3 regions of the Streptomyces sp. NPDC016459 genome follow, and region 1 is predicted to be linked to each of the others. Evidence: riboswitches for the same ligand, from Rfam matches in the RefSeq annotation. Region 1 holds a riboswitch; each other region holds the start of a gene.

Region 1 (9,979 bases):
CTTCCTCCCTGCACCCTTGACCGCGCGCGCCCGTCCCGTCACACTCAGTAGTCGACCGTGCCCGCAGTCGCGCGGCGCGCCACCCACCATCTCGCGCTCAGGGGGCACGATGACGGACCGCGTTCTTCCGTACGACGTACAGGGCGACGGCCCTCGGCGCGCCCTCGTGCTGCACAACTGGTTCGGCGACCGCACCAGCTTCGCCCCGCTCCGCGCCCACCTCCAGGACGCCGCCCACTCCTACGCGTTCGTCGACTGCCGCGGCTACGGCGAGGCGCTCGACCGCGCCGGCGCCTACACGATGGAGGAGGTCGCCGCCGACGCCCTCGCGGTCGCCGACGACCTCGGCTGGGACTCCTTCTCCGTCATCGGTCACTCGATGGGTGGCAAGGCGGCACAGCTGATGCTGCTCGACGCCCCCGACCGCGTCCGCTCGATCGTGGGCATCTCGCCGGTGTCGGCTGCCGGGTTCCCCCTGGACGGCGAGACCTGGGAGCTGTTCGCCGGAGCCGCCGAGGACCCGGCGAACCGGCGTGCGATCATCGACACCACCACCGGCGGCCGCTACGACGACGCCTGGCTGAGCACCCTCGTCGAACGCTCCGTCGGACGGTCCTCCGCGACCGCCTTCCGCGCCTACCTGGACTCCTGGTCCCGCACCGACTTCCACGAGCGCGTCCGCGACAACCCCACCCCCGTCCTGCTCGTCGTCGGCGCCCACGACCCCGCGCTCGGCAGCGAGGCGATGGAGGCCACCTGGCTGCGCTGGTACCCGAACGCGCGCCTCGAAGTCCTCAAGGACGCCGGCCACTACGCGCCCGAGGAGACCCCGCAGGCCCTCGCCGAGGCCATCGAGGCCTTCCTCGCCGCCTGACGGGCCCCTCGCCGCCGACCCGGCCGCCGTCGCCGACGCGTCTACCCTGGAGACACGGGCAGGGGGACGGGCATTCCGCTCGTCCCGGGCCGGAGCCGCGCAGGCGGAAAGGCGGCGGCCATGTACTTCAGCGACCGGATCGACGCGGGCCGGCAGCTCGCCACCCGACTCGGCCATCTCAAGGGCCTGGACGTCGTGGTGCTCGGTCTCCCGCGCGGTGGTGTGCCGGTGGCCGCCGAGGTCGCCGACGCCCTCGACGCGCCGCTCGACATCTGTCTCGTACGGAAGCTGGGACTGCCCCGCCAGCCGGAACTCGCGATGGGCGCGCTCGGCGAGGGTGGTGTCCGGGTGGTCAACGAGCGGGTGATGCGCGAGACCGGCGCGGACGCGCGCGATCTCGCGGCCGTGGAGCGGCGCGAGCTCGCCGAGCTCGACCGGCGGGCCACGCGCTACCGGGGCAGCAGGCCCTCCGTGCCGCTCGAAGGGCGGACGGTCCTCGTCGTCGACGACGGTCTCGCGACCGGCGCCACGGCCCTGGCGGCCTGCCGGGTGGTACGCGCCAGGGGCGCCGCCCGGATCGTCCTCGCGGTCCCGGTCGCCCCGCCGGGCTGGACGGCCCGGCTCGGCGGTGAGGCCGACGAGACCCTCAGCGTCCACACTCCGGAGCTGTTCTACGCGATCGGACAGTTCTACCGGGACTTCACGCAGACCCCCGACGCCGAGGTCATCGCCTGCCTGGACCGGAACCGGGCCACGCGCGGCCCGGTGGTCCACGAGACGGACGTACGCGTCCCGGTCACCGGAGCCACGCTCACCGGACGGCTCGCGGTGCCCGAGGAGGCCGCCGGCATCGTCCTGTTCGCCCACGGGAGCGGCAGCGGCCGGCGCAGCCCCCGTAACCGCGCGGTCGCGGCGGCGCTCAACCGGGCGGGTCTCGGAACGCTCCTCTTCGACCTCCTCACCGAGGCGGAGGCGGGCGACCGGGCCCGTGTCTTCGACACCCCGCTGCTCGCGGGCCGGCTTGCCGACGCCACGGAGTGGCTCACCGCTCGGCCCGGCAGCGGCGGCCTCCCGCTCGGCTACTTCGGGGCGAGCACGGGAGCGGCCGCCGCCCTGTGGGCGGCGGCCGCTCCCGCGTCCTCCGTGGCCGCCGTCGTCTCACGCGGTGGCCGCCCCGACCTCGCGGCCGATCACCTGGCCCAGGTCAGGGCTCCGACGCTGCTCATCGTGGGAGGCGGGGACGCGCTCGTCCTCGACCTCAACCGACGGGCCGGGGCCCGGCTGCGGTGCGAGAACCGGCTGGCCGTCGTGGCCGGGGCCACTCATCTGTTCGAGGAGCCGGGTGCCCTGGAGGAGGTGGCGGAGCTCGCCGCCGCCTGGTTCACCCGGCACTTCCGGGATCAGTAGGGTCCGTTGACGTTGTCGATGGAGCCGTAACGGTCGGCCGCGTAGTTGCAGGCGGCGGTGATGTTGGCGACCGGGTCGTAGAGGTCCGTCGACGTGCCCGGTACGTGGTAGGCGTCGAAGGTCGGCTGGATCACCTGGAGGAGGCCCTTCGAGGGGGTTCCGGCCACGGCGTTGGAGTCCCAGTTGTTGATCGCCCGGGGGTTGCCGGACGACTCGCGCATGATGTTGCGCAGGATTCCGTCGTAGGAACCGGGGATGCCGCGCTGGGCCATGATGTCCAGCGACTCCCGGATCCAGCCGTCGAGGTTGTTCGTGTACTGGACGGCGGCGGCCGGGGCGGCCTTGACGGGAGCGGCGGCGGGAGCGGCCTGCGCCGCGGAGGCGCCCGTGGCCTTCGCGACGGCCGGGGCGGCCGCGCGGCGCTCGGAGCGGCTCGCCCGATCGGTCGAACCGGTCTTCTTCTGCGCGGCGGTGGTCTTCGCGGAATCCCGACCGAGCGTCAGTTCAAGGCCCGGACGGATAAGTGACGGATTGTCACCCACCGCGCTCCGGTTGATCTTATAAAGAGTCTTCCAGCCGCCCTGAATTCCCTTCTTCTGGGCGATCAGGGAAAGCGAGTCACCGCTGACGACCGTATAGGTGCGGGCTGCGGCGGGGGCGCCGGGAGCCTTGGCCGCGGCCGGTGCGGCGGCGTGAGCGACGAGGGCGGCGGCGGGGCGGGCGGCCAGGTCCGGGGCTCCGGAGACGGGCGCGGCGCCGGATGTGGCGGGGGTGATCAGCGGGAGAGCCAGGGCGGCCCCACCCGTTCCGACCAGGGCGAGTCCACGCGAAACAGCGTGGCGTCGGGGGCGGCGGTGCTTACCGTGTGCAGGCATGGGGGTTTCCTCTCCGGCGCCTGCGGGGTGAGCTGTCGGGTTCGGACTGGAGATGTCCGGCCGCGCGCACGCGGCTTCACCCCGAGCCGATCCGGAATCCGGGTCGGCGTATTCGTGGGTCCCCCGCTCCTGCCGTCGGGTGAAAGTGAGGTATTTCGAGCGGTGGCAGGATTCGGCGATCCGCTCGAATGGAGGTGACCGTAGGCCAGTAATGCTGAAAAGGACAAGGGGAGTGGTGGTGCGTTCCCGGTGAAAGGATCACGGAATTCACCGAATTCAAGATCACCCGTTCTTCCGGACCGCCGAACTCCCTTGCGGGGCCCGCCTCGCGTCGGCTCGCGAGGCGGGGGAGTGCCCGGGGAAGTGAGTCGCGTCACCAGGGATCTATTGTCCGAATATGCTCCTTAATTCTGCTTATGGGGAAATTCTCCGGAAAGGGGGTGTCGATCGAAGGGGCGCTCAAGGGCATAACACGCAAAGCCGACATTCGTCGTGAAGGATGGTGCCCCCGACCGAGGAGCCGCACGGATGTCCCCCTCCGCCGCCCTGATCGACCCCGACACCCTCGACCGCGAGGCCGCCGCCCTCTACGAGAGCGCCACCTGGCAGCGGATCGTCACGGACTGGACCGCCTCCCCGTCGCCCGCGGACCCATCCGTGCCCACGCCCGGCACCGCGCCGGACCCCGAGAGATGGCGGGCTCTGCTCACCCTGCCGGTGGACCGCCTCGTCGCCGACGCGCTCGACGCACTGCCGCCGCCCCTCCCCGTCGAACGCCGGCTCCCCGGCCGGATCGGCGCCCTGCTGCCCGACCGGCTGCACGCCTGGCGCCGAATCGGCCAGCCCGAACTGCGCCCCTCGGTCCACCTCGGCTACGCGCGCCTCGTCCTGACGGAATGGGGCTGGCAGAACGCCCCGTACAGACTGCGGGACGCGCGAGGAGCCCGATGCGTCTGCGGCGCCCTGCTCGCAGCGCACCGCCTCGGCTACGGCGGTGAGACCACGATGAACGAGGCAGCCGCCTGGATCATGGCCGAACTGCGGTCACGGGGATGGCGGGAGCTGATCGGGCCCTGGAACCGGGCACCCGGCCGTACCGCCGCCGACGCCCTCGCCCTCCTCGACGCCGCGATCCACCGCGCCGCGCACGCCGGCCGCTGACCGCTACCCGCCGTACGGCCGAGGGGCGACCGCGGGATCGCCGCCCCGTCCCGTCCGCTCACACCTGCCGGAGCGCCGTGAGGAGCCCCTGTACGGCGGGCAGGCTGAGCGAGGACTCCCGCACCGCCGCGTGGATCGCGCGGACCGGCTCCGGACCCCGGACCTTGCGGACGACCACGTTCGGGTGGCGGCTGCCCAGGCCCATCAGGGGGATCAGGCTGACACCGAGACCGGCCGCGACGAAGCCCTGCGCGGTGGCGTACTCCTCGCACTCCACCGCGATGGCCGGGGTGAACCCGGCCGCCGCGCATGCGTCCATGACCGCGTCGAGGCACGGGCCGGGGCGCTCGCTGCCGACCCAGGGTTCGGCGGCCAGCTCGGCCAGGTCCACGGCGGTGCGGCGGACGGCGAGCGGGTGGCCCTTGGGCAGCACGGCCCGGTAGGGGTCGTCGAGCAGATGGACGAGCCGGAGCCCGTCGCCCGGCGTGCCGGGGCCACCGCTCCGGGGACGTACGACCAGGGTGAGGTCCGCGTCCTCGTCGGGAGCGCCGTCGGCGATCCTCAACTCGACGCGTACGCGCGGGTGTTCGACGCGGAAACGGGCCAGGGCGGGCGCGACGAGATCCGCGCCGGCCGTCGCGAAGTAGCGGACCGAGATGTGGCCGGTACGGCCCGCCCGCAGATCGGCGAGCGCGGTCTCGGCCTCCGCGACCTGACGGGCGATGACGGCGGCGTGCTCGGTGAGCAGCCGCCCGGCGGCGGTCGGCCGCACGCCCCGGCCGAACCGTTCGAGCAGCGCGATACCGGCCTCCTTCTCCAGGACACCGATCTGCTGACTCACGGCGGAGGGCGTGTAACCCAGGTGCGCGGCGGCGGCGGTGACGGAACCACTGCTCACCACGGCCCGGAGCACCTGCAGACGTCTCACATCCAGCATGTAGCACAGCTTAACGCTGGATACACGAACCATCGCTTGTCCTGTTGGATGGGGTGAAGGACCGTGAGGACATGACATCGGCGATACGCATGGGCGTGCTGGCCCTGCTCTGGGGCTCGGGCTTCCTCTGGATCAAGATCTCCCTCAACGAGGGCCTCACCCCGGGATGGATCACCTTCGTCCGCTGCCTGCTCGGCGCGGCGGTGCTCCTCGCGCTCGCCTACGGGGCGGGACAGCGGCTGCCCCGGGACCGGGCCACCTGGGGGCGGCTCGTCGTCGCCGCCTTCTTCTGCAACGCGCTGCCGTTCCTGCTCTTCTCGATCGGCGAGCAGACCGTGGACAGCGGGGTCGCGGGCGTCCTCAACGCCACCACTCCACTCTGGTCACTCGTCATCGGCCTTGCCCTGCGCACCGAGGGCCCCCTGCGCGCCGCCCGGTCGGCCGGCCTCGTGCTCGGCTTCGCCGGCGTCCTGCTGATCTTCGCGCCCTGGAGCCACGGCTCCGGCTTGATGAGCTGGGGCGCCCTCGCGCTCCTCGGCGCCTCCGCCAGCTACGCCGTGGCCTTCGCGTACATGGCCCGCCACCTCACCGGTCGGCGCACCGCGCCTCTGGCGCTGTCCGCCGCGCAACTCCTCACGGCGACCGGCCTGAGCACGCCCGCCCTCGCGGTCGGCGGGTCGGCGACGGTGACCTGGGCGGGGATCCTCGCCGTCGTCGTCCTCGGGATCTTCGCCACCGGCCTCACGTTCCACCTGAACTACCGGATGATCGCCGACGAGGGCCCGACCGCCGCCGCCACGGTCGGCTACCTGCTGCCGGTGGTCTCCGTGACCCTCGGCGCGCTGGTCCTCGGCGAGCCGCTGACGGCACGGGTGGTGGCGGGCATGGCGGTCGTCCTGGTGGGGGTGGCCCTGACGAGGGCGGGGACAGGACCGGCCCGGAAGCCCCGAGCGGCGGACGCCTCCGGGCCGCCCTTGCCCGCTCGCTCCTAGTCGGTCCGCTCGACGACGAAGACGGGGATCTCCCGCTCGGTCTTGCGCTGGTAGTCCGCGTAGTCGGGGAACGCGGCGACGGCCCGCTCCCACCAGGCCCGGTGTTCCTCGCCCGTGACCAGACGGGCCTTCATATCCCACGCGCGCGTGCCGTCGCGGAGTTCCACGAGCGGCGAGGCGACGAGGTTGTGGTACCAGACAGGGTGCTTCACCGCCCCGCCGTTCGAGGCCACGAGCGCGTACGCGCCCTCGTGCTCGACCCGCATGAGCGGGGTCTTGCGCAGCTTGCCGCTCTTCGCTCCGACGGTCGTGACCAGGACGACGGGCAGGCCACGCATGGTCGTGCCCTGGGTGCCGCCGGACGATTCGTACAGCTCGACCTGTTCACGCACCCACGTCGAGGGGCTGGGCTCGTAGTCGCCTTCTAGGGGCATGGAGATCCTTCCGGGCGGGGGCACCGGCCGACTGCCGCGTCCCCTGAGACGTTATCGGACGTGTCGCCAGGGGGCGGGACCCCGGTTGTCAGTGCCGACTCCTAGGGTGGCCCCTGACAGAAACGAGTGGCGACACAGGGAGAGCAATCGGCATGCGGGAGTTGTTCCTCACGGATCACGAGGCGTACATCCGGTGGATCGACCTCCCCGGAGACGGGCCCGTGCGCGTGTTCGTCCACGGCCTCGGGTGCACGGGAGCGTCGGACTTCGCCCACATCGCCACGCACCCCGCCCTCGGCGGCGGCCGGGCGCTGCTCGTGGATCTCCTCGGCCACGGGCTGAGCGACCGGCCCACCGACTTCGACTACCGCATGGAGTCCCAGGCCGCGGCGCTGGCCGCCGTCCTGGACCACCTCGGACTCACGGGCGTGGACCTGGTCGGGCACTCCATGGGCGGCGCCGTGACGATCCATCTGGCAGCCGCGCGCCCGGACCTCGTGGCCCGGCTCGTGGTGGCCGAGCCCAACCTGTACGCGGGCGGCGGCGCGTTCAGCTCCCCGGTGGCCGCCCTGGACGAGGACACGTTCGTGGCGTCGGGGTTCGCCCGGATGCTGGCCGTGGCCCGCCGCGCCGACTACGCCGCCCGGCTGCGCCTCGCCGACCCGCGCGCCGTCCACCGCAGCGCGACCGCCCTCGTCGAGGGCAGCGTGCCCGCGCCGGGTGACCTCCTCGCCGCTCTCCCGTTGCCCCGGACCTTCCTGGTGGGCGAGTTCAGCCGGCCCGACCCCGACGCGGAGAAGGCGGCGGGATTCGGTGTCCCGGTGATCGAGGTCCCCGGCGCCGGTCACAACCTGATGCTGGACAACGCGGAGGGATTCGCCACGGCGCTCGCCCGCGCGCTGTCGGACACCCCGGCGCCGTCACCCGGCCAGGACGGCGGCTGACGGGGCCGGAGGCCGACCGTGCCCGTGGGACCACGGGTGCCGGCCGCCCTTCCCCGCGCCCCGCCACCCCCTCCAGGAGCTTCAGGTGCCCAGCCTCACGTACGCCGACATCACGACCGCCGCCGACCGGATCGCGGGCCACGTCCGCCCCGTCACGATCACCCGGCCCGAGCCCGGACAAGGCCCCGGCCCCGCCTCCGGTGCAGAGCCGTACACGCTCCACCTCGCCCTGGAACTCATGCAGCACACCGGCTCCTTCAAGGCCCGTGGCGCGCAGAACTTCCTCCTCTCGCACCGGGAGGAGGGCACGCTCCCCGCCGCCGGCGTCACCATCGCCTCCGGCGGCAACGCGGGCCTCGCCTGCGCCTGGGCCGCCCTCCGCCAGGGCGTCCCCGCCACGGTCTTCCTGCCGACCACCGCCCCCCGGGTGAAGGCCGACAAGCTCATCGGCCTGGGCGCCGACGTGCGGCTCGTCGGCACGGAGTACGCCGAAGCGCTCACCGCCTGCGAGGCGTTCGCGGCCGAGACCGGCGCCCTCGCCTCGCACGCCTACGACCATCCCCTGATCGCCGCCGGGGCCGGCACCCTGCTCGACGAGATCCACGAGCGGATCCCCGATCTCGACACCGTCGTCGTCTCGGTCGGCGGCGGCGGCCTCTTCGCCGGCGTCGCCACCGCCGCCCGGCACCACGGCATCCGGACCATCGCCGTCGAACCCGAGCAGTGCCGTGCGCTCGACGCCGCGCTCCGGGCCGGGCGCCCCGTCGACGTGACGGTCGACTCCGTGGCGGCCGACTCGCTCGGCGCCCGCCGTGTCTCCGCCACCGCCCTGGAGACCGCCCGACACGACGGTGTCCGCACCGTCCTCGTGCCCGACACGGAGATCGTCCGCGTCCGCCGGAAGCTGTGGGACGACCGCCGTCTCGCCGTGGAGCACGCCGCCGCCACCGCCCTGGCCGCCCTCACGGCCCCGGACCGCCCGGGCCCCACGGACCACGGCTACCGTCCCGCACCGGGGGAGAAGATCTGCGTCGTCCTCTGCGGGGCGAACACCGACCCCACGGACCTCACGCACCCCACCGCATAGGCGTCGGGAGCAGTCCGGTGCCCTGTGGGGGCCGGTGGCGCGGTGGGCTCGCGCCGTGCGTCAGGATGGGGTCATGACCGAAATTCGTACCCCCCGTCTCATCCTCCGACGCTGGAGCGACGACGACCTCGTCCCGCTGGCCGAGATCAACGCCGACCCCGAGGTCATGCGCTGGATCGGCGACGGTTCGGTCCGCGACCTGGAGCAGACCGCCGAGGACATCGAGCGGTACGAGGAGGAGTGGGACGAGGAGGGATTCGGACTCTTCGCCGTCGAGCTCATCGCGTCGGGCGAACTCATCGGCTTCGCCGGCCTATCCCTGCCCGAGTTCCTGCCGGAGGTCATGCCGGACGTGGAGATCGGCTGGCGCCTCGGCAGGCCGTTCTGGGGTCAGGGGTACGCCTCCGAGGCCGCCCACGCGGTCCTGGAGTTCGCCCTCCAGGACCGCGGGCTCGACCGGGTCGTCGCCATCACGCACATCAGCAACCAGGCCTCCGAGAACGTCATCGGCAAGCTCGGCATGACGGCCGAGCGCGAGACGAACCACCCGGCCTTCGACGTCCCCCTGCGCGTCTACGCGATCGACCTCACCGAATACGAGGCCTGAGCCCCCTGCGCGCCCCCGTCAGGGGTGCGCTCAGTGCCGCTCGGGCAGGTCCCGCTCCGCGGGCAGCGCCGTCAGGTCACCGGCCGAGGGAGAGGCGGCGACGCGCGAGGACGCCGCGGCCGCGGGCTTCTTGCCGCAGAACGCGGCCTCCAGCGTGCCACCGAGAGCCGTGTTCGCGGCACCGTGGTTCGAGGTGTTCGCCACGGCGGACAGGCTGCGGCGCCCGTCGCGGGTCGAGAACGCGTACGTGTAGAAGCCCTGAACCGTGCCCGTGTGCCCGTACACCTGCGCACCGCACGACAGGTCGTAGCGCCGCAGACCGAGCCCGTAGAAACGGGTGTGGGTGGCGTCGGTCGGCGTGACCGTCGTCATCGCCTCCATCATCGCCGGGGACAGCAGCCGGCCCCGCATCAGGGCGCTGGTGAACGTGTTCAGATCGGCGGGGCTGGAGATCACGGCCCCGGCGGACTGCGCCCAGGAGACGGTCTGCTCCGTGGAGTCCACGAGCGCGCCGCCGACCTCGTCGGGGTGCAGATAACCGCGTACGTGCGTGCCCTTGATCCTGGTGTCGGGGTGGACGTACGACGTCTTGCGCAGTTTCAGCGGCTTGAAGATGCGGCGCTCGTACGCGTCGGCCACGGGCCGTCCCGTGGCCTTCTCG
Region 2 (9,979 bases), on a different contig from region 1:
GGTCGTCGAGGAGGAGGTCCCGGCCCGCGCGCTGATGGCCGCCTACCGGCTGCCCCACGACGGCACGCGCGAGTGCGACGCCGCCGACCTGGCCCTGACGGTGCTCGGCGGTGGCGAGTCGTCCCGTCTGCACAACCGTCTGGTCCGCCGCGACCGTACGGCCGTCGCCGCCGGCTTCGGCCTGCTGCGGCTCGCCGGAGCGCCATCGCTCGGCTGGCTGGACGTCAAGACCTCCGGGGGCGTCGAGGTCCCCCAGATCGAGGCGGCCGTCGACGAGGAGCTCGCCCGGTTCGCCGCCGAGGGCCCCACGCCGGAGGAGATGGAGCGCGCGCAGGCCCAGTTGGAGCGCGAATGGCTCGACCGCCTCGGCACCGTCGCCGGCCGTGCCGACGAACTGTGCCGTTACGCCGTGCTGTTCGGCGACCCGCAGCTCGCCCTCACGGCCGTCGACCGGGTCCTGGACATCACCGCGGACGAGGTGCGGGCGGCCGCCGCGGCCGCGCTGCGCCCCGACAACCGCGCGGTGCTCGTCTACGAGCCCCTGGCGACCGGGCAGAGCGACCACGCCGACGGCGATGACGACGCAGAGGGAGCGGACCAGTGACCGACGCAGCCGTGTCCTTGACGAGCATGGACTTCCACCCCCAGCCGACGCCCGGCGTCGCCAGGCCCTGGGCCTTCCCCGCCCCGGACCGCGGCAAGCTGGACAACGGCCTGACGCTGCTGACCAGCCACCGCCCCGGCCAGCAGGTCGTGGCCGTGGAGCTCTTCCTGCCGGCCCCGCTGGACGCCGAGCCCGCCGGTCTCGACGGTGTCGCCACCATCATGGCCCGCGCGCTCTCCGAGGGAACCGACCGGCGCAGCGCCGAGGAGTTCGCGGCCGAGCTGGAGCGCTGCGGCGCCACGCTCGACGCGCACGCCGACCACCCGGGCGTACGGGTCTCCCTGGAGGTCCCCGTCTCCCGGCTGCCCAAGGCCCTCGCGCTGCTCTCCGAGGCCCTGATCGCCCCGGCGTTCCTGGACACCGAGATCGAGCGCCTGGTGCGCAACCGTCTCGACGAGATCCCGCACGAGACGGCCAGTCCCGCCCGTCGCGCCGCCAAGCAGCTCTCCAAGGAGCTCTTCCCGGCCGAGTCGCGGATGTCCCGGCCGCGCCAGGGCACCGAGGAGACCGTCGAGGCGATCGACGCGGCCGCGGTCCGCGCCTTCTACGAGGCGTACGTCCGGCCCGCCACGGCCACCGCCGTGGTCGTCGGCGACCTGACCGGCGTCGACCTGGACAAGGTCCTCGCCGAGACCCTGGGCGCCTGGACCGGCGAGCCGGCCGAACCGCTCCCGATGCCGCCGATCACCGCCGACGACACCGGACGGGTCGTCATCGTGGACCGACCCGGCGCCGTCCAGACCCAGTTGCTGATCGGCCGCATCGGTCCCGACCGGCACGACCGCGTCTGGTCGGCCCAGGTCCTGGGCACGTACTGCCTCGGCGGCACCCTCACCTCGCGACTCGACCGGGTGCTGCGCGAGGAGAAGGGCTACACCTACGGGGTGCGCGCCTTCGCGCAGGTGCTCCGCTCCGACAGTCAGGGGAACGGAGCCGCGATGCTCGCCATCAGCGGTTCCGTCGACACGCCCAACACGGGCCCGGCGCTCGACGACCTGTGGAAGGTGCTGCGGACGCTGGCCGCCGAGGGCCTGACCGACGCCGAGCGCGAGACGGCCGTGCAGAACCTGGTCGGGGTCGCCCCGCTCAAGTACGAGACGGCCGCCTCGGTCGCCGGGACGCTCGCCGACCAGGTCGAGCAGCACCTTCCGGACGACTACCAGGCCCAGTTGTACGCGCGCCTGGCCGAGACGGGCACGGTCGAGGCGACAGCGGCCGTGGTCAGCGCCTTCCCGGTGGACCGGCTCGTCACGGTGCTCGTGGGTGACGCGGCGCAGATCGCGGACCCGGTGCGCGCGCTGGGCATCGGTGAAGTCACCGTCGTGACGGGCTGATTCCGGCTCCCGGCCCCTGTCCGGACCGGTTCCGACCGGCTCCTGAGAAAAGGGGCACGGGGAGGGCTCCGACGAACGATGTCGTCGGAGCCCTCCCCTTTGTCCGTATTGGCAGCAAGGGTGATCGTTTGCTCTGTGGCATGTCTTACAAACAGGCCGGTCCGGTTGGTGATTGAAAGACGATCCGCATAGCGTCGGTGCGTCTGTTCGGCAGTTGCACCCGCCGCACCCGCGGCAACCGGACAGTCATCGCCGAGTCCCCGTCAGGCGCGAGCCTGGGGAGCCGGGGACCCACACGTAGTCCCTGGGGTGAATCGGGCGCCTTCGTCTCGTACGGAGGGGCTCGTAGGAGACCTTCCTGCTCCGAACCCGTCAGCTAACCCGGTAGGCGAGAGGGAAGGAAAGGATCAGCCACTACATGGCGTTCACCCGTGCCACCGGGAAGCATCGTGGTTCGAGCCGGATGGCGCGCCGCAGCCTGGGCTTCGCCGGCGCCGCGACACTCGCCACCACCGGCGTCATCGGAACCCTCGCCTCCCCGGCACTCGCCGCCGACGCGGACAACCGCTCCGTCGAGGACACCGGGCTCACCAAGGTGATCACCGAGGACTCCCTCGTGGACCGGATCAACGCCCAGGCCGCCGCCCAGGAGCAGGAGGCCTTCGAGGCCGCCGCGAAGGCGAAGGCCGAAGCCGAGGCGAAGCGCAAGGCGGAGGCCCGCGCAAAGGAGATCCGTGAGGCGGAGGAGCGCGCCGCCCGTGAGGCCGAGCGCCGCCGTCTGAACTCCTTCCAGCTCCCCGTCGCCGGCTCGTACGTGTCCACCGGTTACCAGACCGGCGGCTCGCTCTGGTCCTCCGGGAGCCACTCCGGCGTCGACTTCCACGCCGGCTACGGCAGCAGCGTCGTCTCCGTCGGCTCCGGGACCGTCGTCGAGGCCGGCTGGGGCGGCGCGTACGGCAACAACATCGTCATCCGGATGAACGACGGCACGTACACCCAGTACGGTCACCTCTCCTCCATCGGCGTCTACGTCGGCCAGAGCGTCGAACCGGGCCAGCAGATAGGCATCTCCGGCTCGACCGGCAACTCGACCGGCCCGCACCTGCACTTCGAGGCGCGTACGAGCTCCGAGTACGGCTCCGACATCAACCCGGTCGCCTACCTCCGGGCCCGAGGCGTCAGCGTCTGACGCACGGCGCCGCCGCGCCCCCGTCACCGCACCCCGTACCCCCCCGACCGCACCGCGGCCCCCCGAGGGCCGGTCCGCGTCGCGTCGCAAAAGCCCCGGCTCGTGCTGAGCCGGGGCTTTTCGTCGGTCAAAAGGCTTCCATATTCCGCTGGGGCATCGGAAATTCCGGCGCGCTGCAATAGAGTCGCAGATCGGGCGCAGAACAGGCGCCTCAAGAATTGTCTCGCGCAGACCAAGGCGGAGGTCGGACATGCGCATTCCCGCGCACTCGGTATGCACGGCGATCCGGGACGACATCGTCTCCGGCGTCTTCGAGCGGGGCAGCCGGCTGACCGAGGAACAGCTCGCCCGTCGGTACGGGGTCTCCCGGGTCCCGGTCCGCGAGGCCCTGCGCACCTTGGAGTCCGAGGGCTTCGTCGTCACCCGACGCCATGCGGGCGCGCATGTCGCCGAGCCCACCGAGCAGGAGGCGGCCGACCTGCTCGACATGCGGGCGCTGCTCGAACCCCTGGGCGCCGCACGAGCCGCCCAGCGGCGCACCGAGGCCCACCTCAAGGTGCTGCGGGGCCTGGTCAGGCTGGGGCAGGAGCGGGCCAGGCGCGGCCAGGGCGAGGATCTGCGCTCGCTCGGCGGCTGGTTCCACGAGACGCTGGCGCAGGCCTCCGGCAGCCCGGCCCTCACGGCGCTGCTGACCCAGCTGCGCCACAAGATCGCCTGGATGTACGCGGTCGAGGAGCCCGCGCAGCCGGTGGAGGCCTGGGCCGAGCGCGGCGCGATCGTGGACGCCCTCGCGCGCGGTGACGCCGAGCGGGCGCGGGCGCTGACCGCGCTGCACGCGGAGCGCTCGCAGCCGCTGCACCGCCTCAAAAGGCCGACGCGCGGCCGTGTGAGGGTTTCGCAACATGTCGTCAACACGGCGAGCGCCCGGACTTAACGCGCACACCGTATACAAAGAATGCGAATTCGGCGGGCTGGTCCCGTGCTGCCCGAAGTCGCTCGGGGGGAAATGTAAAAGGCCGTGGCCGCCGGAATTCCGGCAGCCACGGCCTTTCGCCGTACGAGAAGGTCGACCCGGCTCAGACGGTCTCGGGGAGCTCGTCGAGACCCTCGGCGACCAGCTTCGCCAGACGGTCCAGAGCGGCCTCGGCGCCCTCGGCCTCCGAAGCGAGGACGATCTCCTCGCCCCCCTGCGCGCCCAGGCCGAGCACCGCGAGCATGGAGGCGGCGTTCACCGGGGTGCCGTCGGACTTGGCGATCGTCACCGGAACGCCGGAAGCCGTGGCGGCACGGACGAAGATGGACGCGGGGCGGGCGTGCAGGCCCTCGGCCCAGCCGACGTTGACGCGGCGCTCAGCCATGGTGTTGCCCTTCAAGTCTTAGCGGTTGTCTAGACCAGTCTCTCACGGGACGCCCGGTGCTCCACGCCGACCTCCGGCCCGGATCGGACCGCCTTCCGGCCCGCTCCTGCCGCGCCCGGCGTGCTGCCACCTTGCACGGCGTGCCCCTACCTTGCACGGCGCACACCCTCCGCGCGAGCGGTGCCACGGCCGTGTCGCGGCCGTAGGCTGGCCCCATGCAGAGCGCGTCGGAGCAGTCGGAAGCGGCCGAACACCCGGCACCACAGGCGCGTCCTGAACCACCGGACCACGACTACCCCGACCACTGGGAAGCGGACGTGGTGCTCCGCGACGGCGGCACCGCGCGCATCAGGCCCATCACCACCGACGACGCCGACCGCCTCGTCAGCTTCTACGAGCAGGTCTCGGACGAGTCGAAGTACTACCGCTTCTTCGCCCCCTACCCGCGGCTCTCCGCCAAGGACGTCCACCGCTTCACCCATCACGACTTCGTGGACCGGGTCGGGCTCGCGGCGACGGTGGGCGGCGAGTTCATCGCCACCGTGCGCTACGACCGCATCGACGACCGCGGACTGCCCGCCTCCGCGCCGGCCGACGAGGCCGAGGTCGCCTTCCTCGTGCAGGACGCCCATCAGGGACGCGGTGTCGCCTCCGCCCTGCTCGAACACATCGCGGCGGTCGCGCGCGAACGGAACATCCGGCGCTTCGCCGCCGAGGTCCTGCCCGCCAACACCAAGATGATCAAGGTCTTCACGGACGCGGGCTACACCCAGAAGCGCAGCTTCGAGGACGGCTCCGTCCGGCTCCATCTCGACCTCGAACCCACCGACCGGTCCCTCGCCGTCCAGCGCGCACGGGAGCAGCGGGCCGAGGCACGCTCCGTACAGCGCCTCCTCACCCCCCGGTCCGTCGCCGTCGTCGGAGCCGGGCGCGCCCCCGGCGGCGTCGGCCGCACCGTCCTCCGCAACCTCCTCGGAGCCGACTTCACCGGACGCGTGTACGCGGTCAACGCCGCGCTCCCCTCCGGCGAGGCGTCGGAGCTCGACGGTGTCCTCGCCTACCCGTCCGTCGGCGCCATCGGGGAACCCGTCGACCTCGCGATCGTCGCGGTCCCCGCCGAACGGGTGCCGGAGGCCGTCGCGGACTGCGGCGAGCACGGCGTACGGGGCCTGGTCGTCCTCTCCGCCGGATACGCGGAGAGCGGGGCGGACGGCCGCGAACGGCAGCGGCAGCTCGTACGGCAGGCACGCTCCTACGGGATGCGGATCATCGGCCCCAACGCCTTCGGGATCATCACCACCGCGGACGACGTCCGGCTCAACGCCTCCCTCGCACCGCAGATGCCGGCCGCGGGGCGCATCGGGCTCTTCACCCAGTCCGGCGCGATCGGCATCGCCCTCCTCGCCGGACTGCACCGGCGGGGGGCGGGTCTCTCCTCCTTCATCTCGGCGGGCAACCGCGCCGACGTCTCCGGCAACGACTTCCTCCAGCACTGGTACGACGACCCCGGAACCGACGTCGTCCTCCTCTATCTGGAGTCGATCGGCAACCCCCGCAAGTTCACCCGGCTGGCCCGTCGCACCGCCGCCGTCAAGCCGGTCGTCGTCGTCAAGGGCGCCCGGCACAGCGGCAGCGCCCCGCCCGGCCACCGGGTGCCCGTCACCCGCATCCCGCACGCCACGGTCTCCGCTCTGCTCCGCCAGGCCGGGGTCATCCGCGTCGACACCGTCACCGAGCTCGTCGACGCCGGTCTGCTCCTGGCCGCCCAGCCCCTTCCCGCCGGGCCCCGGGTCGCGATCCTCGGCAACTCCGAGTCCCTCGGCCTCCTCACGTACGACGCCTGCCTGACGGAGGGACTGCGCCCGCTGCGGCCGCTGGACCTGACGACGGCGGCGGATCCGGCGGACTTCCGGGACGCGCTGGCGGCGGCGCTCGCGGACGAGACCTCCGACGCGGTCGTCGTGAACGCGATCCCCTGGGTCGGCGAGAACGGGGCCACCGAGTTCGGCGACGGCGAGGTCCTCGCGGCCTCCCTCCGCGAGGCCGTCGCCTCGGCTCCGACCCCGACGAAGCCGGTCGTCGTCGTCCACGTCGAGATGGGCGGCCTCGCGGAGGCCCTCGCGATCGCGACGAGCACGCGACCGACGGCGGCCGGGAGGGGCCGGGGCGGGGGTACGGGTACGGCCCTGGGTACGGGTACGGGAGCCGGGCCCCGGCTCGGACCGCCGGCCCAGGCCGACCCACCGACGCCGGCCGACGGCCGACCGGGAACGCCGATCGGGTCCGGACTCGGAGCCCCGGCCGAGCCCGGACCCGGAACCTCGGCCGATGCCCTGCCCGGCGCCCCGGCCGACGGCCGACCGGGCACGCCGATCGGGTCCGCACCTGGAGCCTCGGCCGATTCCCGGGTCGCATACCCGGCCGGTTCCCCGTCCGGCACCGGACCCGGACCCGGCGCCGGCGCCGGACCCGTCCCCGGGTCGTCGGAGGAGCCAGCCGGCACCCCCGGCGCCGCGGGCATCGCCGCCACCACCATCCCCGCCTACCCCGCCGCCGAGCGGGCCGTGCGGGCGTTGGCCGAGGCCGTGCGGTACGGGCAGTGGCGGCGGCAGGCCGCCGAGCCCGGGCGGGTGCCCGAGTACGAGGACATCGACGAGGCCGGGGCCGCCGCGCTCATCGAGCGGGTGCTCGGCGGCGGCGAGGAGGCCGACCCCCGTGGTGTGACGCTCGGCACCGAGCAGGCCGGGGAACTGCTCGCGCGGTACGGGATCGCCGTCCTGCCGACCCTGCCCGCGCCCACGCCCGACGCCGCCGTCGCGGCCGCCGCCCGGCTGGGCTACCCGGTCGCCCTCAAGACGACCGCGCCGCACCTCCGCCACCGCCCCGACCTCGGCGGCGTACGGCTCGACCTGGCGACCGAGGAGCAGCTGCGCACGGCGTACGCCGAGCTGACCGAGGTCCTCGGCAAGCCCGAGGAGCTCCAGCCCGTCGTGCAGGCCATGGTGCCCCGGGGCGTCGACACGGTCGTCCGGTCCGCCATCGACCCGGCCGTCGGCGCCGTCCTCTCCTTCGGCCTCGCGGGCGCGCCGTCCGAACTGCTCGGCGACACGACCCACCGACTGGTCCCGGCCACGGACCGGGACGTCGCCGAACTCGTCCGGTCCCTCCGCACCGCCCCGCTGCTGTTCGGCTGGCGCGGCTCTGCCCCCGTCGACACCCCGGCCCTCGAGGAGGTCCTGCTCCGGGTCTCCCGGCTCGTCGACGACCATCCCGAGGTCGTCGCCGTCTCCCTGGAGCCGGTGGTCGTGGCACCGCGCGGGCTCTCCGTCCTCGGCGCCACCGTCCGACTGGCCCCGCCGCCGCCCCGAACCGACCTCGGCCCGCGCAGCCTGCCGAGCTACGGAACGGCCTGAGGGGCCCCCACCGCCCCGTAGGATGGAGTCCATGGCGAAGACCGGTACGACGACCCAGGGGCTGCGCGCGGCGATCGAGCGCAGCGGCTACTACCCGGCCCTCGTGGCCGAGGCGGTGGAGGCCGCTGTCGGCGGCGAGGCCGTCGCGTCGTACGTGGTGCACCAGGAGACCACCTTCGACGCGAACGAGGTCCGGCGCCATGTCACCGTCCTCGTCCTGACGCCGCACCGTTTCATCGTCAGCCACACCGACGAGCAGGCCGCCGACACCAGCTCCCCGACCCCGTACGCCACGACGTCCACCGAGTCCGTGAAGCTCGACCGGATCTCGTCCGTCGTCGTCAGCCGCGTGGTCGCCAACCCGGAGTCGTACACGCCGGGCACCCTTCCCCGCGAAGTCGTCCTCACCATCGGCTGGGGTGCCGTCTCCCGGATCGATCTGGAGCCCGCCGCCTGCGGCGACTCCAACTGTGACGCCGACCACGGCTACACCGGGAACGCCACCGCCGACGACCTCAGCCTGCGCGTGAGCGAGGCCGGGGACGGCCCGGACACCGTCCGGCAGACCCTCATCTTCGCCCAGGCCCTCTCCGAAGCCATCGCGGCCACCGCCGCCCCCACCCGCTGATGGTGCAGCCCGCCGCCGTGAACCACGGCTGGCCCGACGATCCCGTTCCGCTCGCCCCGGAGACCGCGCCGGTCCCCGAGTACACCTCCGGCTCCCTCGGCGACCTGCTGCCGACGCTCGTCGCCGGCCAGGGAGTGCCCGGTTTCACCTCCCGGATCGCGGAGTTGGCCCCGGCCGACCGGAACTGCCTCTTCCTGATCGACGGGCTCGGCTGGGAGCAGATCAAGGCCCACCCGGACGAGGCGCCCTATCTGACCTCGCTCCTCGGCTCCTCGCGCGGCGGCACGGGCCGCCCGGTCACCGCCGGTTTCCCCGCGACCACGGCGACCTCGCTGGCCTCCGTCGGCACCGGCCGCTATCCCGGTACGCACGGCCTGCCCGGCTACACCGTGCGCAACCCGGCGACCGGCGAGCTGATGAACCAGCTGCGCTGGAAGCCGTGGACCGCTCCGCACGTCTGGCAGCCGTACCCGACCGTCTTCCAGCTCGCGCACGACGCCGGGGTCCACACCGCCCAGGTGTCCTCCCCGATCTTCGAGCAGACCCCGCTCACCAAGGTCGCGCTCAGCGGCGGAACGTTTCACGGGCGACTCTCCGGCGAGGAGCGCATGGACTTCTCCGCCGAGCAGCTCGCCGCCGGCGACCGCTCGCTGGTCTACACGTACTACAGCGAACTCGACGGCGCCGGACACCGCTTCGGTGTCGACTCCGACGCCTGGCGCGGCCAGCTCATGTTCGTCGACCGGCTCGTGCAGCGGCTCGCCGAGCAGCTGCCGCCCCGCTCCGCCCTGTACGTCACGGCGGACCACGGCATGGTCGACATCCCCTTCGACGAGCAGCACCGCATCGACTTCGACGAGGACTGGGAGCTGCGCGCGGGTGTCGCCCTCCTGGGCGGCGAGGGCCGGGCCCGTCACGTCTACGCCGTGCCCGGCGCCGAGGCGGACGTCCTCACCTGCTGGCGCGAGGTGATCGGCGAGCAGTTCTGGGTGGCGAGCCGCGACGAGGCCGTCTCCCTCGGCTGGTTCGGCGACGAGATCGACGAGCGGGTGTACGGCCGGATCGGCGACGTCGTCGCCGCGGCCCACGACGACGTGGCGATCACCGCCTCCGTCAACGAGCCGCACGAGTCCGCGATGGTCGGCATGCACGGGTCGATGACCCCCGCGGAGCAGCTCGTCCCGCTGCTCGAAGTCCGTTCCTGAGCACCGCGCCCCGCCTCCCCGTCCCTTCCCCCCTCCCACGACCTGAAAGGTCCCGACCCGTCATGCCCGAGCTGGTCTTCTTCTCCGGAACCATGGATTGCGGGAAGAGCACCCTGGCCCTCCAGATCGCCCACAACCGCGATGCGCGGGGGCTTCAGGGCGTGATCTTTACGCGTGACGACCGGGCG
Region 3 (9,979 bases), on a different contig from region 1:
CGCCCGCCGACCCGTCGGTGGAGCGCGAGGCACCCCGCGCGGCGGGCGGCATCACGGCCGCCACCGTCACGGAGCACGCGCGCGTGGGCCACAGCGACGTCGCCAAACTCCGCGAGGCCGCCGAGGACGCGCGCCGCTGGGACTCCAAGTACGGCGGCGGGGACTGGCGGTCGTCCATGGTCCCCGAGTGCTTACGCGTGGACGCCGCACCCCTCCTCCTCTCCTCGTACTCCGACGAGGTCGGCCGGGCCCTGTTCGGCGCGACCGCCGAGCTCACCCGGCTCGCCGGCTGGATGGCCTTCGACACCGGACAGCAGGAGGCCGCCCAGCGCTACTACATCCAGGCGCTGCGGCTCGCCCGCGCGGCCGCCGACGTGCCCCTCGGCGGCTACGTCCTCGCCTCCATGTCCCTCCAGGCCACCTACCGGGGCTTCGCCGACGAGGGCGTGGACCTCGCCCAGGCCGCACTGGAGCGGAACCGGGGCCTGGCCACCGCCCGCACCATGTCCTTCTTCCGGCTCGTCGAGGCACGCGCGCACGCGAAGGCAGGTGACGGGGTCGCGGCCGCGGCCGCGCTCAAGTCCGCCGAGGGCTGGCTCGAGCGCTCCCGGGAGGGCGACGCCGACCCGACCTGGCTGGGCTTCTACTCGTACGACCGGTTCTGCGCCGACGCGGCGGAGTGCTACCGCGACCTGAAGGCGCCCCACGAGGTGCGCCGCTTCACCGAGCAGGCGCTCTCCCGGCCGACCGAGGAGTTCGTCCGCTCGCACGGGCTGCGGCTCGTGGTGTCCGCCGTCGCCGAGCTGGAGTCGGGGAACCTGGACGCGGCCTGCGCGGCGGGTACGCGCGCGGTGGAGGTGGCCGGCCGGATCTCCTCGGCGCGGACGACGGAGTACGTGCGGGACCTGCTGCACCGGCTGGAGCCGTACGGGAACGAGCCGCGGGTCATGGAGCTGCGGGAACGGGCCAGGCCGCTGCTCGTCACCCCGGCGTGACGCCCGCCCCGGTGGCGTGACCTGCGTCTCGTGCCCTCGCGCGAGGTTTCACGGGATTGTCAGTGGGCCAGTGCACTATCGGGGGTGGGAGGTGGCGCTGGTGTTTGACTGTGACGTGCTGGTGATCGGCGGCGGGATCGTCGGTCTGTCGACGGCGTACGCCCTGACGCGCGCCGCTCCCGGCACCCGGGTCACGGTCCTGGAGAAGGAGCACGCCCTCGCGCGGCACCAGACCGGACGCAACAGCGGGGTGATCCACAGCGGGATCTACTACCGGCCGGGCTCGCTCAAGGCCCGGTTCGCGGTCGAGGGCGCGGCCGAGATGGTCAAGTTCTGCGCGGAATGGGACATTCCGTACGAGGTGAAGGGCAAGCTCGTCGTCGCCACCGCGCGCGAGGAGCTGCCCCGGCTGCACGCGCTCGTGCAGCGCGGCCGGGAGAACGGCATCCCGGTCCGCGAGCTGGGACCGGCGCAGATCAGCGAGTACGAGCCTCGGGTGCGGGGCCTGGCCGCGATCCACGTCGGCACCACCGGCGTCTGCGACTACGGGGCGGTGTCCGAGCGGCTCGCCGAGGCCTCCGGGGCCCGCATCCTGTACGGGGCGGAGGTCACCGTGATCGACCGGCGGCCGTGGGGGGTCGCCGTGCGGACGGCGGACGGCCGGGTGGTGCGGGCGCGGGTCCTGGTGAACTGCGCGGGGCTGCACTGCGACCGGATCGCGCTCCTCGCGGGTGACGACCCGGGCATGCGGATCGTCCCCTTCCGGGGCGAGTACTACGAGCTCGCGGACCCCTCGCTGGTGCGGGGTCTGGTCTATCCGGTGCCCGACCCGGCCTTCCCGTTCCTCGGGGTGCACCTGACCCGGGGCATCGACGGCGGAGTCCACATCGGGCCGAACGCGGTCCCGGCGCTGGCGAGGGAGGGGTACGGCTGGTCCGTCGTCCGCCCGCGCGAGCTGGGCGCCACCCTGGCCTGGCCCGGCTCTTGGTCGATCGCGCGCGCGCACTGGCGGTACGGGGCGGGTGAGCTGCACCGGTCGCTGTCGAAGCGGGCGTTCACCGAGGCGGTGCGGCGGCTGCTTCCTGTGGTGGAGGAGTCCGACCTGCGCCGGGCGGCGGCGGGGGTGCGGGCGCAGGCGGTGCTGCGGGACGGGACCCTGGTCGACGACTTCCTGATCCGCGAGGCCGCCCGGACGGTCCACGTGCTGAACGCGCCGTCGCCGGCGGCGACGGCGTCCCTGCCGATCGGCCGGGAGGTGGCGGGCCGGGCGCTGGCCCTGCTGTGACCCGGCCCCGCGCCGGGCCCGGTGGTGGGTGGGGCGCCGTAGAATCGGGGCATTGTGTCTGAGCAGCCTGAGATGACCCCGCACCCCGCCCAGCCCCCCGCCCGACGCGGCAGCCAGAGGTTCGCCCCCGGCGAGGGCCCCCTGCCCGACCCCGCCGGGTCGCATCACGAGCGCCGGATCCGCAGCTTCCAGCCGCGCCGCAGCCGTGTCACCACCGGTCAGGCCGAGGCCATGCTGAAGCGGTGGCCCGACTGGGGTCTCGACATCGACGGCAAGCGGGTCCTCGACCTCGGCGAGATGTTCGGCGGGCTTCCGGTCGTCCTGGAGATCGGCTTCGGCATGGGCGAGGCGACCGCGCAGATGGCCGCCGCCGACCCCGGCACCGGCATCCTCGCCGTCGACGTGCACACGCCCGGCCAGGGCAATCTGCTCGGCCTCGCCGACCGCAACGGTCTGACGAACGTCCGGGTCGCCAACGGCGACGCGATCATCCTGCTCCGCGAGATGCTCACCACGGACTCACTCGACGGCTGCCGGGTCTACTTCCCCGACCCGTGGCCCAAGGCGCGCCACCACAAGCGGCGGCTCATCCAGCCCGAGTTCCTGAGCCTCCTCGCGACCCGGATGAAGCCCGGGGCCGTACTGCACTGCGCCACGGACTGGGAGGAGTACGCCGAGCAGATGCTGGAGGTGCTCTCCGCGCACCCGGACTTCGAGAACACCCTGGCCGACGGCGGTTACGCGCCCCGCCCGGACTTCCGGCCCCTCACCCGCTTCGAGGGCCAGGGCCTGGACAAGGGCCATGTCGTGCACGACCTCCTCTTCCGCCGGAAGTGACCGCGCGGCGCCCTTGATCCGGTAACCCCGTCGCCCGCTGTCGGTGGGGGTCGTTAGGGTCGCTCACGTGTCGAACCCCGCCCCCGCCGACCAGCCGGAGACCGCTCCCGTCCCGCACCGGGACACCGAGGAGCCGGCCTTCCCCGCCGCCGCCGACCGGTCCCAGTGGCGGTACCGGCCGCACCGGGCCTTCTGGCGCAGCCGACTGGTCCGGGCCGTCGCCGTCATCACCGTGCTCGCGATCTGCGCCCTGTTCATCCTGGCCCTCGTCCGCGAGCAGACCGGCACCGAGGGCTTCCTCGTCGGCCTCGGGCTCGCCGTACTTCCCGTACCGCTGCTCATGGCCGCGTTCCGCTGGCTCGACCGGGTCGAGCCGGGGCCGTGGAAGAACCTGCTCTTCGCCTTCGCGTGGGGCGCCTTCGCCGCCGCGCTCGTCGCCATCCTGGCGAACTCCTTCGCGGTCCGCTGGATAGCGACGGCCACCGCGGACCCGGACTCGGCGGACACCCTCGGTGCGACGGTGGTCGCCCCGGTGGTGGAGGAGAGCGCGAAGGCGGCTGCGATCCTGCTGCTGTTCCTCTTCCGCAGAAGGAACTTCGGCGGTCTCGTCGACGGGGTCGTGATCGCCGGTTTCACCGCGACCGGCTTCGCCTTCACCGAGAACATCCTCTACCTCGGCAACGCCTTCGGCGAGGACCAGGAGTTCGGCACCTCCGGTCTCGGCTCGGTGACCGCGGCGACCTTCTTCGTACGGGTCGTCATGTCGCCGTTCGCGCATCCGCTGTTCACCGTGCTCACCGGCATCGGCTTCGGCTTCGCCGCGCTCGCTCCCCGCGGCAAGCGCCTCCGGAAGGTGCTGCTGCCGCTCGCGGGGCTCCTGCTCGCCATGGGCCTGCACGCCGCCTGGAACGGCTCGGCCACCTTCGGCGGCCCCTGGGCCTTCTTCGCGGTGTACGGGGCGCTGATGGTCCCCGTCTTCGGCCTGCTGACCTGGCTCGCGGTGTGGGGCCGGCAGCGGGAGCTGCGCACGATATCCGGAGAGCTCCCGGCGTACGCGGCGGCGGGCTGGCTCTCCCCCGCCGAGCCGCTTGCGCTCTCCTCGATGCGGGCCCGTCAGCTGGCCCGCTCGTTCGCCGCCCGGACGTACGGGCCGTCGGCGGCACGCACGGTGGGCGAGTACGAGTCCTTCGCGACGACCCTGGCGCTGCTCCGGGACCGGGCCAGGCGCGGCACGGCCGGGCCCGACTTCCCGGCCCGCGAGCAGGAGCTGCTGCACCACCTGTGGCAGCGCCGCGAGGTCGCCTCGCCGGCGCTCACGTACGCGGCCAGGGCGACGGGCCGGGTGTGGGCGCCCCCGCAGTACCTGGACTACGACGGCTACAACCCGTACCGGAGCTGAAGGCCCCGCTCCGCCATCCTCAGGGCCCTCGGACCGTCAGGGTCCCCAGACCGTCAGGGGCCCTCGGACCGTCAGGGCCCTCAGACCGTCAGGCCCTTCGAGCGGAGCCACTCCGCCGGGTCGATGCCGGAGCCGCCGGGCGTGTGCACCTCCATGTGGAGGTGCGCGCCGGTGACGTTGCCGGTGGCGCCGACGCGGCCGATCGTCTCGCCGGTGCCCACGGTCTGGCCGACGCCGACCGTCATGGACGACAGGTGGCAGTACCAGACCTCGGTGCCGTCCGCCAGCTCCAGGACGATCCGGTAGCCGTACGAGCCGGACCAGCCCGCCGACTTCACGGTGGCGCCGTGGACCGCCTTGAGCGGGGTGCCGGTGGGGGCGGCGAAGTCGAGGCCCGTGTGGTGGCCGGAGGACCACATCGAGCCGGACTGCATGTAGGTGGCGCTCACGGAGTACGAGGAGAGGGGCATCGAGTAGCTCGCGGCGAGCTGCGCGAGGCGCTCGGCCTCGGCCTTCGCCCTGGCCTCCTCCTCCGCCTTGGCCTTGGCCTCCGCCTCGGCCTTCGCCTTCGCCTCGGCGGCCGCCTTCTCCGCCGCCTCGGCCTTGGCCGCGGCCTCCGCCGCGGCCTTCTCCGCGGCCGCCTTCTCCGCCGCGGCCTTGTCGGCGGCGTCGGCGGACGCCTGCTGCTGCTCGGCCTGCTGGAGGATGCGGGCGCGCAGGGCCTCGCCCGCGTCGGCGGTGCCGGTGGCTGCCGTGGTGGCCTGCTCGGCCGTCGCGCCCCGCTGGTCGTCGAGGGTGGTGTACGTGGCGGCGGTGAGCGGGTTCGGGTTGGAGCGGGGGGCCTCGGCGGCCGCCAGGTCCATGTCCGAGGCCGTGTCGGCGTCCTCGTCCGGGAGGAGGTCGCCGACGCCGGGGAGGTCGTGGGCGTCCGGCAGGTTTAGGTCCGGGAGGTCCGGCAAGGAGATGGCTACGGGCGGCCTCTCCTGGGCGGTGGCGAGGCCGCCGGCGCCGACGGCCGCGATGACACCGACGCCGAGGACGGTGGAGGAGCGGGCGAAGTGGGAACGCTGCTTGACGACCCGGTGCCGGCCGCCGGAGCGGCTCTGGGCACGGAGGGAGTCCTCGGTGGGATTCCACTCGGTGCCGGGCGCGGCGGGACCCGCACCGCCACCGAAGGCGTCGAAGGGTGCCTCGGGTGCGGGGGTGTTGGACGCCACGAAGGGGCGCTCCTTTCCTTCCTTCTCGCCTACCGGGTTAGCTGACGGGTTCGGAGCAGGAAGGTCTCCTACGGGCACGTCGCAGCGATGCGATGAGCCCGATTCACCCCAATTGGTGGTTCCCCGGTTCCCTTTCAGGATTCGGCGCGTGCGCACGGTGCCGCCTCTTGCGGCGGCTGGGACGACCGCGCTGCGTTATCGAACGTTAATAGACAGGGGGTCCCGATTCCAAGCCGTTCCTCTTGATCATTCATGGAATTGGGCGGGAATGGCCCGAGTTGACCGTCCTTCAGCAGAGACCGCCCAAACCCCTGCGATCTGACGTTGTGTCAATTGTTATCGCAGCGATACCTTCCGACTACGACCGGTGACCGGAGCCGCCCGGCGGCACCACCGGCATCGTGCGGCGCCGCTCCGGCTGCCCCGTCGCCGGACGACTCAGGGCGAGCAGCGCCATGTCGTCCGTCGCCCCACCGCCCGTGTGCAGCCGCACGTCGTCCACCAGCGCGTCCAGCAGCTCCTCCGGCCCCGGGAAGATCCGCCCGGCGAGCCGCTCCCCGGGGTCGTAGAAGACACCCGCCGCGTTCCGCGCCTCCGAGAGGCCGTCGGTGTAGAAGAGCAGCGTCGCGCCCGGCGGGTACGGCCGTCCCTCGGCCCGGTCCGGCCACGCCGCCAGATCGCCCATGCCGAGCGGCAGCGCCGGTTCGCTCGGCTCCAGCGTGTCCAGGCGCCCGTCCGCGTGCAGCATCAGCGGCGGGGGGTGCCCGCGATTGACGACCCGTACGAAACCGTCGAAGGTGCCGCTCCCGTCGCCGCGGGGGATCTCGGCGAGGACGGCGGTGGTGAACCCCTCGACGGCGTCGAGCTCGTCCCTGCGGGTGCCCTCTCGGGCCAGCGCCCGCTCCAGGCGCTGCGCCACGCCCTCCAGGCTCCGCTCCTGCTCGGCCGCCTCCCGGAAGGCCCCGATGACGACGGCGACGGCCTCGACCGCCTCCATCCCCTTGCCGCGGACGTCGCCGACCACGAGCCGCACCCCGTAGGGGGTGTCCTGGACGGCGAACAGGTCGCCCCCGATGAACGCGTCCGCCTGCGCCGCCTCGTAGCGGGCCGCGCACTGCATACCCCCGATCCGCTCGGCGGGCGTCGGCAGCACCGCCTTCTGCGCGGTCTCCGCGATGACCCGCGCCGAGGCGAGCCGCTCACCGCTCCTGCGCACGACCCGGCTGATGAGGAGGGCGAGCGCGGCCACGGTGATCACGGTCAGGGTCTCGGTCAGGGTCGGGACCTCGTCGGCGGTGCCGTTGTAGAGGTGCAGCCCGACGGAGGCGAGGACGGCGGCGATGCCGGTCAGGAGCGTCGTGAGGGTGGAGAAGAACGGCGCCGCGATCAGCGGGGCGGCGGAGAAGAGGGGCGCCGCGGTGTACTCGGGCGGTGTCAGCAGGTCGAACACGACCCCGCCGGCGATGACCAGCGGCGGCAGCGCCCGGATGAACCGCCGGGCACGCCCGTACGTGCGGCGGCCCTCACCGCCGCGCCGCTCACCGCCGCCCGCTCCTAGGGGGTGCCCCACCTGTGCTCTCCTGCCCGGTCCGTACCCGGCCGCGGTCGGTACCGCGCCCTACCAGGGTGGCCGCCGCCCCGTCGGGCGGCGACTCCCACGGGGCCGACTGGCGTACGGGGCGGGCGCCCGCTCCCTCAGAGGTTCCGCTCCGCGTAGATCTCCATCGCGTCCCGGACGAGGACCGCGGTCCCCTCACCGTGCTTGTCGTAGTTCGCGGCGAACCGCGGGTCGTCGACGTACATCCGGCCGAGACCGATCACGTACTCCTTGGTCACCGCCGTCGTGTGCGTCAGCCAGGCGACCTGGCGGCGCGCGATCGCCTGCACCTCGTCGCTGTCGGCGGCCAGGCCGTCCCCGAGCGCACGCGCGAAGTCGCGGGCGATGCCGGACTGCTCGTCCATGAACGCCTTCTTCTGCCCGGCGTCCAGCGACCGCCACCAGCGGTCACCCCTCTCGTACGCGTCGCGGCCCCAGCGCTCGGTGACCTCCCCCTCGTACGCCGTGTGGTCGAAACCGTCGAACACTTCGTCGGCCATGAGTTCTTCTCCGTTCTCCGTCTTGTGGAGAGTGGTCCGCACCGACGCGATCTGGCGTCCGATGCGCTCCCGCTCCTGCTCCAGGAGGGCGAGATGGGTGCGAAGGGCGGCGGACGTGTCCCGCTGCCCTGCGAGGACCTCGGCGATGGCGGGCAGCGAGAGCCCGAGCTCGCGCAGCAGCAGGATCCGCTGCAGACGCACGAGCGCCGCCTGGTCGTAGTACCGGTAACCGTTCGCGCCGATCCGGCTCGGTTCCAGCAGTCCGCGCTCTCCGTAGTGCCGGAGGGTGCGGCTGGTGGTACCGGCCTTCTTGGCGACCTCTTGGATCGACCACTCCATACCGAGAACGCTAGATCTTGACGTCGCGTCAAGGTCAAGCGAACGCGGCCGCCGGGTGCCGCGGACACGACGAAGGCCCGGATCCGATGGATATCGGATCCGGGCCTTCGTTGCTACTGAGTAGCGGGGACAGGATTTGAACCTGCGACCTCTGGGTTATGAGCCCAGCGAGCTACCGAGCTGCTCCACCCCGCGTCGGTAAACACGACTGTACGCCATGACCGGGGCGATCACGAAATCGGTTTACGTCGGCAACCGATCGGCAGGCGGTCAGCGGCGGGGCCGGGGGCGGATCGCCGCCGGTGAGCGACGGAGTCAGGGGTGGATGGGGCGCCGGTCAGGGGCGGGGCCGGGGGCGGATCGGCGCCGGTCAGCGGCGGTGGGCACGCGGTCAGCAGCCGCAGTCGTCCGAGTCGATCGGCGCCGTCAGCGGGTCCGCGGCCTTCTCAGCGGGCCCTTCCCAGGTCTCGTACGCAAAGCCCTCCCGCACCCAGTACTCGAAGCCGCCGAGCATCTCCTTCACCTGGAAGCCCAGCTCGGCGAGGGCCAGCGCGGCGCGCGTAGCGCCGTTGCAACCGGGACCCCAGCAGTACGTGACGACCGGCACGGACCGGTCGAGCAGCTGCTCGGCCTGTTCGGCGATGAGCGCGGTCGGCAGGTGGAGCGCGCCGGGGACGTGCCCCTGGTCCCAGGAGGCGGTCGAACGCGAGTCGATCACCACGAAGCCCGGGTCGGTCCCCTCGGCGGCGGCCGTGGCGAGCGCGGAGGCCACGTCGGAGACGTCGGCGTGGAAGGCGAGGCTCGCGGAGAAGTACGCGGCAGCGGCGGCGGGGGAGGCGGGCGGAGTGCGGAGCACCGGGTTGACCTGCGTCGTTGTCGTCGTCATGGTGATCAATCTACGGACGGAGATCACCCCGCTGAAGTGAGGATCCACGGCGGTCGGGGGCGCCGACCGGGGAATCCCGGGCGTTGAGCAGGAGGGGGCGGGGATCTCACGCCTCGGGACGGTACGACCGGACCGTCGTCGCCCTGGCCGTGTCACATCGACGAGGTTCCGTTCGTCATGACGTCATGACGAGGTGATGGCATGACGAGGTGACGGCGTGATGATGGGACGGCGTGACGGGACGTGAACGGGGAGGGCGACGAATGGACCACGACGACGAGGAACTTCTGGCCCGGCGCTTCGAGGCCGACCGGGGGCATCTGCGAGCGGTGGCGTACCGGATGCTGGGCTCGCTGGGCGAGGCCGAGGACGCCGTCCAGGAGACCTGGATCAAGCTGAACCGCAGCGACGTCAGCGGCGTGACGAACCTCAGCGGCTGGCTGACCACGGTCGTCGGCCGCGTCTGCCTCGACATGCTGCGCGCCCGTGGCTCGCGCCGCGAGGACCCACTGGAGTACTACGTCCCCGACCCGGTCGTACGGCTCCCCGACACCGCCGACCCCGAACACGCGGCCGAGGTCACCGAATCCGTCGGCCTCGCGCTGCTCGTCGTCCTGGAGAGCCTGTCGCCGGCGGAACGGCTCGCGTTCGTCCTGCACGACATGTTCGCCGTGTCCTTCGACGAGATCGCCCGGATCGTCGACCGCACCCCGGCCGCCACCCGCCAGCTCGCCAGCCGCGCCCGCCGCCGGGTGCGGGACACTCCCCGACCGCCGGGCCCGACGCGCGGAGGCAGCGGGAGATCGCCGACGCCTTCCTCGCCGCCTCGCAGGGCGGCGACTTCGAGGGACTGCTCGCGGTCCTGGACCCGGACGTGGTGCTGCGCGCCGACGGTGGCAAGGCCCTCGCGGCCGTCTCCAAGAT

The links. Region 1 has a riboswitch for cyclic di-AMP ahead of ABZ567_RS18500 (transglycosylase SLT domain-containing protein). Riboswitches for the same ligand answer to the same signal wherever they lie in the genome.
Region 2: another riboswitch for cyclic di-AMP. It lies ahead of ABZ567_RS15210 (M23 family metallopeptidase); the one in region 1 lies ahead of ABZ567_RS18500 (transglycosylase SLT domain-containing protein).
Region 3: another riboswitch for cyclic di-AMP. It lies ahead of ABZ567_RS12520 (M23 family metallopeptidase); the one in region 1 lies ahead of ABZ567_RS18500 (transglycosylase SLT domain-containing protein).

Annotation. Positions count from the first base shown of each region.
Region 1 is NZ_JBEYCR010000006.1:404,534-414,512, forward strand. Features, by position in the region: gene ABZ567_RS18490 (alpha/beta hydrolase) at 110-874, shown strand; gene ABZ567_RS18495 (alpha/beta family hydrolase) at 995-2,281, shown strand; gene ABZ567_RS18500 (transglycosylase SLT domain-containing protein) at 2,275-3,156, opposite strand; cyclic di-AMP (ydaO/yuaA leader) riboswitch at 3,161-3,344, opposite strand; gene ABZ567_RS18505 (hypothetical protein) at 3,685-4,317, shown strand; gene ABZ567_RS18510 (LysR substrate-binding domain-containing protein) at 4,376-5,254, opposite strand; gene ABZ567_RS18515 (DMT family transporter) at 5,326-6,246, shown strand; gene ABZ567_RS18520 (nitroreductase family deazaflavin-dependent oxidoreductase) at 6,243-6,680, opposite strand; gene ABZ567_RS18525 (alpha/beta hydrolase) at 6,833-7,624, shown strand; gene ABZ567_RS18530 (threonine/serine dehydratase) at 7,710-8,711, shown strand; gene ABZ567_RS18535 (GNAT family N-acetyltransferase) at 8,785-9,318, shown strand; gene ABZ567_RS18540 (serine hydrolase domain-containing protein) at 9,349-9,979, opposite strand, start outside.
Region 2 is NZ_JBEYCR010000005.1:110,703-120,681, forward strand. Features, by position in the region: gene ABZ567_RS15200 (pitrilysin family protein) at 1-604, shown strand, start outside; gene ABZ567_RS15205 (pitrilysin family protein) at 601-1,998, shown strand; cyclic di-AMP (ydaO/yuaA leader) riboswitch at 2,239-2,404, shown strand; gene ABZ567_RS15210 (M23 family metallopeptidase) at 2,417-3,187, shown strand; gene ABZ567_RS15215 (GntR family transcriptional regulator) at 3,438-4,121, shown strand; gene ABZ567_RS15220 (HPr family phosphocarrier protein) at 4,264-4,545, opposite strand; gene ABZ567_RS15225 (GNAT family N-acetyltransferase) at 4,761-7,958, shown strand; gene ABZ567_RS15230 (DUF5998 family protein) at 7,990-8,586, shown strand; gene ABZ567_RS15235 (nucleotide pyrophosphatase/phosphodiesterase family protein) at 8,586-9,791, shown strand; gene ABZ567_RS15240 (thymidine kinase) at 9,854-9,979, shown strand, end outside.
Region 3 is NZ_JBEYCR010000004.1:12,838-22,816, forward strand. Features, by position in the region: gene ABZ567_RS12500 (MFS transporter) at 1-995, shown strand, start outside; gene lhgO (L-2-hydroxyglutarate oxidase) at 1,096-2,280, shown strand; gene trmB (tRNA (guanosine(46)-N7)-methyltransferase TrmB) at 2,353-3,117, shown strand; gene ABZ567_RS12515 (PrsW family intramembrane metalloprotease) at 3,185-4,516, shown strand; gene ABZ567_RS12520 (M23 family metallopeptidase) at 4,597-5,733, opposite strand; cyclic di-AMP (ydaO/yuaA leader) riboswitch at 5,745-5,890, opposite strand; gene ABZ567_RS12525 (PP2C family protein-serine/threonine phosphatase) at 6,092-7,303, opposite strand; gene ABZ567_RS12530 (MerR family transcriptional regulator) at 7,429-8,169, opposite strand; tRNA gene ABZ567_RS12535 (tRNA-Met) at 8,291-8,364, opposite strand; gene ABZ567_RS12540 (rhodanese-like domain-containing protein) at 8,561-9,055, opposite strand; partial or broken gene ABZ567_RS12545 (sigma-70 family RNA polymerase sigma factor) at 9,319-9,979, shown strand, end outside.